4 regions of the Streptomyces sp. NBC_00358 genome follow, and region 3 is predicted to be linked to each of the others. Evidence: riboswitches for the same ligand, from Rfam matches in the RefSeq annotation. Region 3 holds a riboswitch; each other region holds the start of a gene.
The links. A riboswitch is a leader RNA that binds a small molecule or an ion and turns the genes downstream of it on or off. The one in region 3 is predicted to bind cyclic di-AMP.

Region 1 (2,192 bases), 550 kb from region 3:
TCAGGGGCGGGCGGGGTCGTGCGGCACACGTCGGGGGCGACGCGCGTCGGATGCCGTACGACTCGTTCAGGGGCCGTACGGGTCAGGGGTTGAGGCCCCTGGCCTGGAGCCAGGGCATCGGGTCGCTGGCGGTGGCGGCGCCGCCGAGGTGCACTTCGAGGTGCAGGTGCGGCCCGGTGACGTTGCCCGTCGCGCCCACCCGCCCGATGACATCGCCGGTGGCGACCTTCTGGCCCACATGGACGCTGATCGACGACTGGTGGCAGAACCAGAGCTCCGTACCGTCGTCGAGGGTGAGGATCGTGCGGTAGCCGTACGATCCGGCCCAGCCAGCCTCGGTGACGGTGGCGCTGTGGATCGCCTTGATGAGCGTGCCGGTGGGCGCCGCGAAGTCGAGTCCCGTGTGGTACCCGGAGGACCACAGGGCCCCGGCCTCACCGAAGCGGGAGGTCAGGGTGTACGACGAGGTCGGCAGCGTGTAGCTCTTGGCGAGCTCGGCGAGGCGCTCGGTCTCGGCCTTCGCCTTGGCCGTCTCCAGCGCCTTCTTCTTCACGGCGTCGGCCTTGGCCTCGGCGTCGTCCGCGTTCTTCTTCACGGCGGCGGTCAGGGCGGCCTGATGCGTGGTGCTGTCGGCGTGGGCCTGCTGCGACTGGGCCTGCTGCATGATGCGGGCGCGCAGCGCCGAACCGGCGTCCGTGGCGCCCTGCGCCGCGTCGGCGCTGGTCAGGCCGACGCTGGTGAGCGGAGTCGTGGAGCCCTTGGGGGTGCTGGATCCGCCGTGCGAGATCAGGGCTTCGGCGGAGTGGGTGACCGACGACAGGTCGGGCAGCGAGATCGAGACGGGGGCATTGCCCGGCGCGGCGCTGGCGATGCCACCCCCGCCGACCGCGGCTATGACACCGACGCCGAGGACGGTGGAGCTGCGGGCGAGTCCTCCGCCGCGCTGCTTGCCCGTGCGGTGCCGGCCGCGATTCGGCAGAACGGAATCCTCGGTGGGGTTCCACTCCTCCCAGGGTCCCTCGTCCTTGCCGTAGCCGAAGGTCTGCGTGTCGTTCGGCGGGAACGAGGTTGGCTGAGCAGGCGGGTTGGACGCCACGTGGGCGCGCTCCTTTCCTTCCTTGCCGCCTACCGGGTTAGCTGACGGGTTCGGAGAAGGAAGGTCTCCTACGCGCGTACGACCACTGCTTCCACAGCGGAATACGTTCGATTCACCCCACGTGATGGGTCCCCGGTTCCCTTGCGGGATTCGGCGCGTGCGCACGGAGCCGTCTCTTGTGACGGCTGGGACGACCGCACTGCGTTATCGAACGTTAATAGACTCAGGCACCGGATTCCAAGATGTTCCGACTGATCATTAACGGCTCTTGGCCGGGACTTTGAGGTCATGAGCGATGAAAAACGGGCGAGTTGGCCACGCCCTGTCGACACGGGTTCACCTGATGGCATGTCAGACGTCATGCGGAGGGGGACCGGCCGGTCACCGTTCGTGACGGAGCCGCACAAGGCCTTGCGCGGATGCCGTGAAAGGCGGTGCGCGCAGGACCGGAAAGGCCGCCCGGGCGCCGCGGGGCCCGTCGGCGAACACATCGCTCAGATGCGCCGGACGGCCAGCAGCGCCATGTCGTCCGTGAGGGCGCCGCCGGTGTGCCGGCGGACCGCCTCGGCGAGGCCGGTCAGCAGCGCGTCGGGGCCGGGGAAGACCCGTCCGGCCAGCCACGCGGCCGGATCGTAGAACCTCCCGTGCTCATCGCGGGCCTCGGACAGCCCGTCGGTGTACAGGAACAGCGTCGCCCCGCGCGGAAAGCGGTCCTGTATCGCCCGGTCGGGCCAGGTGCCCAGCTCGCCCATCCCGAGCGGCAGCGCGAAGGGCTCGGCGGCGAGGGTGACGAGCGTGCCGTCGGGACGCAGGACCAGGGGTGGCGGATGACCGCGGTTGACGACGCGGACGACGTCCTCGTCGTGCGGGATCTCCGCGAGGACGGCGGTGGTGAACTCCTCGAACGCGTCAGGGCTCTCGTGCAGGGTGCCCGGCCGGGTCAGCGCCCGCTCCAGGCGCCGGGCGACCCCCTCCAGGGTCGCCTCCTGCTCCGCGGCCTCCCGGAACGCGCCGACCACCACGGCGACGGCGGCCACGGCGGTCATCCCCTTCCCCCGTACGTCCCCGACGATCAGCCGCACGCCGTGCGGGGAGT
Region 2 (2,192 bases), 3.8 Mb from region 3:
CGCAGTGCATCAGCGCGGGCACGCTGTCCTCGGCCAGCGCGCGCAGCACCTGGGAGTGCTCGGCCGTGCGCTCCTTGATGATCGTGCGGTAGGAGCCGATCATCCGGGCCGCGGCCTTGCCGTCGCCGAGGATCGCGCGCAACTGGTCGAGATCGCCGTCGCGGACCATCTTCCAGAACTCACTGCCGTCCGCCGGGTCGGTCAGCGGAAGATTCACGTTCCGCACGCCCGGCAATTCGACGTCCGGGCCCTCCAGCTTCTGGTCGGCCGCATTGCGGAAGTCGAAGATCGTGTGGAGCCCCAGGGAGGCGAGGAACGCGGCGTCCTCCTCCGTGGCGTGGGCGAGGTGGCCGCTGCGGAACAGGTGCCCGTAGCGCACTCGTCGGCCGTCCGCGGTGGGCAGGCCACCCACGTCGCGGAAGTTGCGCACTCCGCCGAGCTCGGGCTCGGTCGACGGGACCTGCTGGGTCACGGGGGCTCCCCTCATTCGGCCGCCGGCGTCGCAGGGCTGGACTCGGCGTCGCTGGTCGGCAGTTGTGTGCGGCTCGCGCCCTCGACGATACGACATGGGTTCCTGAGGCAATGAGTTGTCCACAGGCGACGCCTCCCGGACGCGGAGCCCGCGTTGATGTTGCCCAATAGGTGCATATGTTCGAATTCACCGAAGGGTCGGCCTTGTGGGCGACCGTGCGGACCTGGCGGAATGAATTCGGCCGATATGAGGCATTGATGCACGCCGTTTTGCGTGTCGGCTCACGTGGGGTGCTGGATGTGATGGATGTCCGCCCGCATCGCATCTGACTGTTCTGCCCGAAATGGCGCCTTCATTACAACTGGCCCTGGAATAGCGCATCCTGGGTCGAGTCGCGTGAGGAGCGTCATATTCGTGACGATGAGTTGCCGCCTCCATTTCTCAACCGGCCCGCAATTCCGGGGAGGTTGAGAGGCCCGGAAGATCGTCATTCCACGGAGGGTGACGGCAATTCCACCATGGATCAAGAAAGGCGAGCGCACGGAATCCGCGCACAGTTGTCGACGCGCTCTCATGTCGCTTACGTTCTGCCTCAATCCGGACGGACGCCCAATCCTGCCGCCGCCCGGAATCCGCAAACTCACCCGTACACGGCAGGAGCGGGGGACCCACAGGTTCCGTGCCTGTCCGGACTCCGGAACAGGCTAGGGGTACAGCCGCGCAGCAGCGCGGCCGGGCATCTCCAGCCCGCACCCGACAGCTCACCCCGCAGGCGCCGGAGAGGAAATCGTCATGCCCGCGAAGGGTAAGCACCGCCGTCCCAAGTCCTTGCGTTTCACCCGCTCCATCGCCGTGGCCGGAACCGGTGGCGCAGCGCTCGCGCTGCCTCTGATGGGAGCCACGGGCGCCCACGCCGCGACCCCGGCCACCGCCGTCGCGCAGCATGTCGAGAAGGCCGCGGCCGCGGCTCCCGCCGCCGAGAAGACCGTCACGACGAGGACGTACGCGGTGCGGGCCGGTGACTATCTCTCCAAGATCGCCGACGAGCACAACGTCAGCGGCGGCTGGAAGAAGATCTACTCCGACAACCGCTCCGCCATCGGCGGCGACCCGTCGCTGATCCACCCGGGTCTGAAGCTGTCGCTCGGCAAGAAGGCCGCCTTCGCCGGCGCCGCCCACTCGGCCACCCGCACGTCGGCCCCGGCGGCGAAGACCACCCAGGCGACCCCGGCCGCCGACACGGCTCCCTCCAACTCGGCCTCCGCCGAAAGCGGTTCCGGCTACACCCTGCCGGTCCAGGGCGGCAGCGTCGGCACCGGCTACAAGGTGGCGGGCAGCATGTGGTCCAGCGGCTACCACACGGGCGTGGACTTCGTGGTCCCCACCGGCACCACGATCAAGTCCATCGCCGCGGGCACCGTCGTCTCCGCCGGCTGGGGCGGCGCCTACGGCAACCAGGTCGTCATCCAGCACGCCGACGGCAAGTACTCCCAGTACGCCCACATGTCCTCGCTGTCCGTCTCGGCGGGCCAGACCGTGACGGCGGGCCAGCAGATAGGCCTCTCCGGCGCGACCGGCAACGTCACCGGACCGCACCTGCACTTCGAGATCCGCACCACGCCGGACTACGGCTCGGACGTCGACCCGGTCGCCTACCTGCGGTCGCACGGTGTCGCCGTCGGCTGACGCGTCACCCCGAGTTCCATGAGCTTGCCCCGTT
Region 3 (2,192 bases):
GAGCGCCGACCAGGGCAACGGGTACTACGGCGGTCTTCAGCTCGACCAGGAGGACTGGGAGGCGCACGGCGGTCTCGCCTACGCGTCGAGGCCTGACCAGGCCAGTCGCTCGCAGCAGATAGCCGTCGCCGAGAAGCTGCTCGACGAGCAGGGCGTCGCGGCCTGGCCCAGCTGTGGACCGCTCTCCGGCCTCAGCAAGAACTCGGCCGGGGTCCAGGTCGACACGGGCGTGGCCGGCGACTCGGCGAGTGCCGGGAGTGATGCCGGTTCAACCGGCTCATCCGGTTTGTCCACTTCGTCCGACCTGCTTGGTTCGATCGACGGTGACTCCTCGGGCGCGACCGACGGTGCCGCGAAGTCCAGTGCCTCGCCGAGTCCCAGCGCCTCGGCCAAGACGGCCGACAAGAGTGACGAGTCGGGCAAGTCCGGACGGAAGGACGCTTCTTCGGGCGCCTCCGTCGCCGCGAGCACCGGCACCGGGCGGCACCGCGGCACGGATGCCTCGGAGGGTGCGACCGCCGGTCCCACCGACAGCGCGACCGGACGGCACGCCTCCGGCGTCTCCAGCGTTTCGAGCGACATCACCGACAACTCGTACGCCAGAAAGAACATCTGGAATGTTTCCGACGTCCTCGGCCTTGAGGACGGGTCGGGCTACCTGGCCGCCGCGGCCGCCGCGGCCACCGATGCCGCGGACACCGGTCCCGGCCTCGTCGTCCCAGGTCGGAGCATTGCCGTCACCGCCGAAACGGTGCAGAACTAGCGGGAGTTCGCGTCACGGTTCGCTGTGGAATGTCCGGTTTGGTGCGAGTGAGACATGAGTCTCAGAAGCCCTGATCGTCTTTGAATTTCCGCCGATCGACTGCTTACGGTCGTGACTGCTCGCCACAGCGGGCTCCGACGGTCGCAACGCCGAATCCTGCCAACGGCCGTACGGGAACAGTCGTCGCGTCATGCGCCGTAGGCAGGAGCGGGGGACCCAGGTAGGCGCCGGGCCCGGGAGTCGAGAGACACCTGGGAACGGCTTGGGGTTAAGTCGCGTGCCGGACGTCCTGGAGACAGGGCCGAAGGTGCGCGGCCGGGCAACTCAACCGGCCCGAACCCGACAGCTCACCTCGCAGGCGTCGGTGAGGGGATCACTCCATGCTGTTTTCCAGCAAGGGCAAGCACCGCCGTCCGAACAAGGCCACCCGCGTCGCCGCGCTCGCCGGTGTCACCGGTGTCGCCATCGCCGCCCCGCTGATGGCGGCAGGCAACGCATCCGCCGCCACCGCCTCCGAGTGGGACGCCGTCGCCCAGTGCGAGGCCGGCGGCAACTGGTCGATCAACACCGGCAACGGCTACTACGGCGGCCTGCAGTTCTCTTCCTCCACCTGGGCCGCGTACGGCGGCACCGCCTACGCCTCGACCGCCGACCAGGCCTCGAAGTCGCAGCAGATCGCCATCGGTGAGAAGGTCCTCGCCGCGCAGGGCAAGGGTGCCTGGCCGACCTGCGGCACCGGCCTGTCCAGCGCCGCCTACAGCGGTGGCGCCACGACCCCGTCGACCTCCTCCTCGTCCTCGTCGTCGAGCGGCGCGCAGAGCACCACCACCCGTACGACGGAGCAGCCCGCCTCGCGTTCCGCGGAGCGCCCCGCCGCCCAGAAGACCGTCACCACCCCGACCGGCAAGAAGGTCAAGAAGGGTGACGGCGAGTACAAGGTCGTCAAGGGCGACACCCTCAGCTCGATCGCCGAGAAGAAGCACGTCAAGGGCGGCTGGCAGAAGCTGTTCAAGCTGAACAAGGACATCGTCGCCGACGCCGACTTCATCTACCCGGGCCAGCAGCTGCACCTCGGCTGAGTCCGGCGGCGCGCCGGCTGACGTGGTCACCTTCGGCGGAGGGTGACCGTGATCCCCGGACGTGCGCGGCCCGGCCCCGCTGAAAGACAGCTCCCTCGTAGGCCGGGCCTCCGCTCCGGAGGCCCGCCGAGGTCCCCGTCCCCACGGGCTCCCCGCTCCGGTGCGTGTTCCCCCGCACGCGCCGGAGCGGGGTTTTTTCCTTCTTTTTTGTTCCGTTCAGGAACAATAGGTAGTCTCACTTCTGCTCAAGGGGTGGTCGATCGGCTGGCCGATCCCCTCGGGCCGGATAGGCTCATCCCGCGGGGCTGCCAAGCCCCGCATACCCGCGTCACATCCCAGAAGGAGATGCT
Region 4 (2,192 bases), 1.4 Mb from region 3:
TCGCGTTCGGCGAACCGGAGGAGTCCGAACCTCTCGGCGCGACCGTCTCCGCGACCCTGGACGAACCCCGCCCGGAACGCCTGGTGCTGCGTGACGTGGCCGCGGGCACCTGGCGCCTGGAGGTGGACCCGGGCCACGGCGGTACCCGGGTGTACCCCGACGGCCTCGAATGCACGGAGGACGCGCTGGAGACGTACACGATCGACGAGTCGGACCCGTTGTCCGCCCGTGCCCGCTCGACCTGGTCGATCCGACTGCACCGCCCCGACCTGCCGTGGGACGCCCGCGTCGAGACGGCCTCCGCCATCACCTGCGACGCACAGGACTTCATCACGACCGACGAGGTCGTCTGCAAGGACGGCGACGAGGTCGTCTTCCACCGGACCTGGGAGAAGCGGATCCCGCGCACGGCCGGCTGACGGGCCCGCCGACAGTACTGCCGACAGGACTGGCGACAGGGGTGCCGACAGGGGGCCGACAAGGCCTACGGGGGCGGGAGTTCGCCCTCGCGGGCCTCCTGCGCGCCGCGCATTCCCATGCCCGCGCGTCACGCGCGCACACCGAACCCCCTTACCCCGGGCGGCACTTCAACACGCGCCCGGCCGACACCCCGGCTCGGAACCGGCCGCACCCCTGACGCCTGCCGTACCCCGCATCCCCGCACACCCCCGCACATCACGCGCATCCCGCGCCGAATCCTCTGCCGATTCCCTGCGCGAAGAGCCGTCCGACGCCCGCCCGGGGGCCCGGCACCCACCCGCCACCGGAAGATCGAATGCCCGAATTACCCGGCATGCCGCCTTGATGACCCTTGGTCTCGTGAATTGAGTCACCAGCGAACCGGGGAGCCCTCGCCCGCCGCCTTCCGGCCAACCCGTTCGCCAAAGGCAAGTTGAGGATCCAATTCCGGCGCAATCGGACTTATTCCCCGTGCCCTAACCAGGCGAAAGCGATCTTCGCAGCCAAATCTGGCCTTGTTCCGGACATGTGCTCTCGCATACGTTCTCGTCGATCCCGGGCGGATCGCCGAATCCTGCCGCCGCCCGGAAACCCACCCACCCACGCACGGCAGGAGCGGGGGAACCACAGGTAAGCCGCCGATCCGGACACACCGGACCGGCTAGGGGTGAAGCCGCGCCCAGAACGCGGCCGGGCATCTCCCGCCCGAACCCGACAGCTCACCTCGCAGGCGTCGGAGAGGAAATTCGTCATGCCCGTACGAGGCAAGCACCGCCGCACGAAGACCAACGTCATCACCCGGGGCATGATCGCCGCCGGAACGGGCGGCATCGCCCTCGCCCTCCCGCTCGTGAGCGCCACCGGCGCCCAGGCCGCGACCCCGGCGCAGGCTCCCCAGCTCACGAAGGCCGCCCACACCGCGGTCGTCCCCAACGTCCAGCTCCTCACCTACAAGGTGGTCGCGGGCGACACCCTTTCGAAGGTTGCGCAGAAGCACCCGACGAGCGGTGGCTGGAAGAAGCTGTACACGGCGAACCGCGCGGTCATCGGCGACAACCCCTCCCTGATCCGCCCCGGTCTGAAGCTGACCGTGGGCACGAAGACGCTGAAGTCGACCGTCGTGCGCACGACCGCGAACGCGACCCCGGCCGTCGCCAAGTCCACGGTGACCACCGCCACGCAGGCCTCCGCCAAGACGTACGCCAACAACCTCGACGGCTGGATCAAGCAGTCCCTGGACGTCATGGCCAAGGCGGGCATACCGGGCAGCTACGACGGCATCCACCGCAACGTGATGCGCGAGTCCTCCGGCAACCCCAACGCCATCAACAACTGGGACTCCAACGCCGCCGCTGGCATCCCCTCCAAGGGTCTGCTCCAGGTCATCGACCCCACGTTCCAGGCCTTCCACGTCCCGGGCACGTCGATGAACATCTACGACCCGGTCGCGAACATCACCGCGGCCTGCAACTACGCGGCCAAGACCTACGGCTCCATCGACAACGTCAACGGCGCCTACTGATCGCACCCCCGCTTCCCCCTCGCCCGCCGGCGGCACCTTTCGAGGTCCGCCGGCGGGCGCGTTGCCGCCGCTAGAAACCGAAGAGACGCTCCAGGACCACCGCGATGCCGTCGTCCTCGTTCGACAGGGTGACCTCGTCGGCCACCGCCTTCAGTTCCGGGTGGGCGTTGGCCATCGCCACGCCGCGCGCGGCCCAGTCGAACATCGGGAT

Region 1: another riboswitch for cyclic di-AMP. It lies ahead of OHT01_RS21150 (M23 family metallopeptidase); the one in region 3 lies ahead of OHT01_RS23675 (transglycosylase family protein).
Region 2: another riboswitch for cyclic di-AMP. It lies ahead of OHT01_RS07065 (M23 family metallopeptidase); the one in region 3 lies ahead of OHT01_RS23675 (transglycosylase family protein).
Region 4: another riboswitch for cyclic di-AMP. It lies ahead of OHT01_RS17340 (transglycosylase SLT domain-containing protein); the one in region 3 lies ahead of OHT01_RS23675 (transglycosylase family protein).

Annotation. Positions count from the first base shown of each region.
Region 1 covers NZ_CP107976.1:4,991,663-4,993,854, reverse strand. The annotation lists gene OHT01_RS21150 (M23 family metallopeptidase) at 83-1,096, opposite strand; cyclic di-AMP (ydaO/yuaA leader) riboswitch at 1,108-1,262, opposite strand; gene OHT01_RS21145 (PP2C family protein-serine/threonine phosphatase) at 1,591-2,192, opposite strand, start outside.
Region 2 covers NZ_CP107976.1:1,714,372-1,716,563, reverse strand. The annotation lists gene OHT01_RS07070 (tyrosine-protein phosphatase) at 1-472, opposite strand, end outside; cyclic di-AMP (ydaO/yuaA leader) riboswitch at 1,104-1,262, shown strand; gene OHT01_RS07065 (M23 family metallopeptidase) at 1,265-2,158, shown strand.
Region 3 covers NZ_CP107976.1:5,545,514-5,547,705, forward strand. The annotation lists gene OHT01_RS23670 (transglycosylase family protein) at 1-763, shown strand, start outside; cyclic di-AMP (ydaO/yuaA leader) riboswitch at 947-1,139, shown strand; gene OHT01_RS23675 (transglycosylase family protein) at 1,144-1,842, shown strand; gene eno (phosphopyruvate hydratase) at 2,188-2,192, shown strand, end outside.
Region 4 covers NZ_CP107976.1:4,132,083-4,134,274, forward strand. The annotation lists gene OHT01_RS17335 (CocE/NonD family hydrolase) at 1-419, shown strand, start outside; cyclic di-AMP (ydaO/yuaA leader) riboswitch at 1,047-1,207, shown strand; gene OHT01_RS17340 (transglycosylase SLT domain-containing protein) at 1,211-1,981, shown strand; gene OHT01_RS17345 (HAD family hydrolase) at 2,052-2,192, opposite strand, start outside.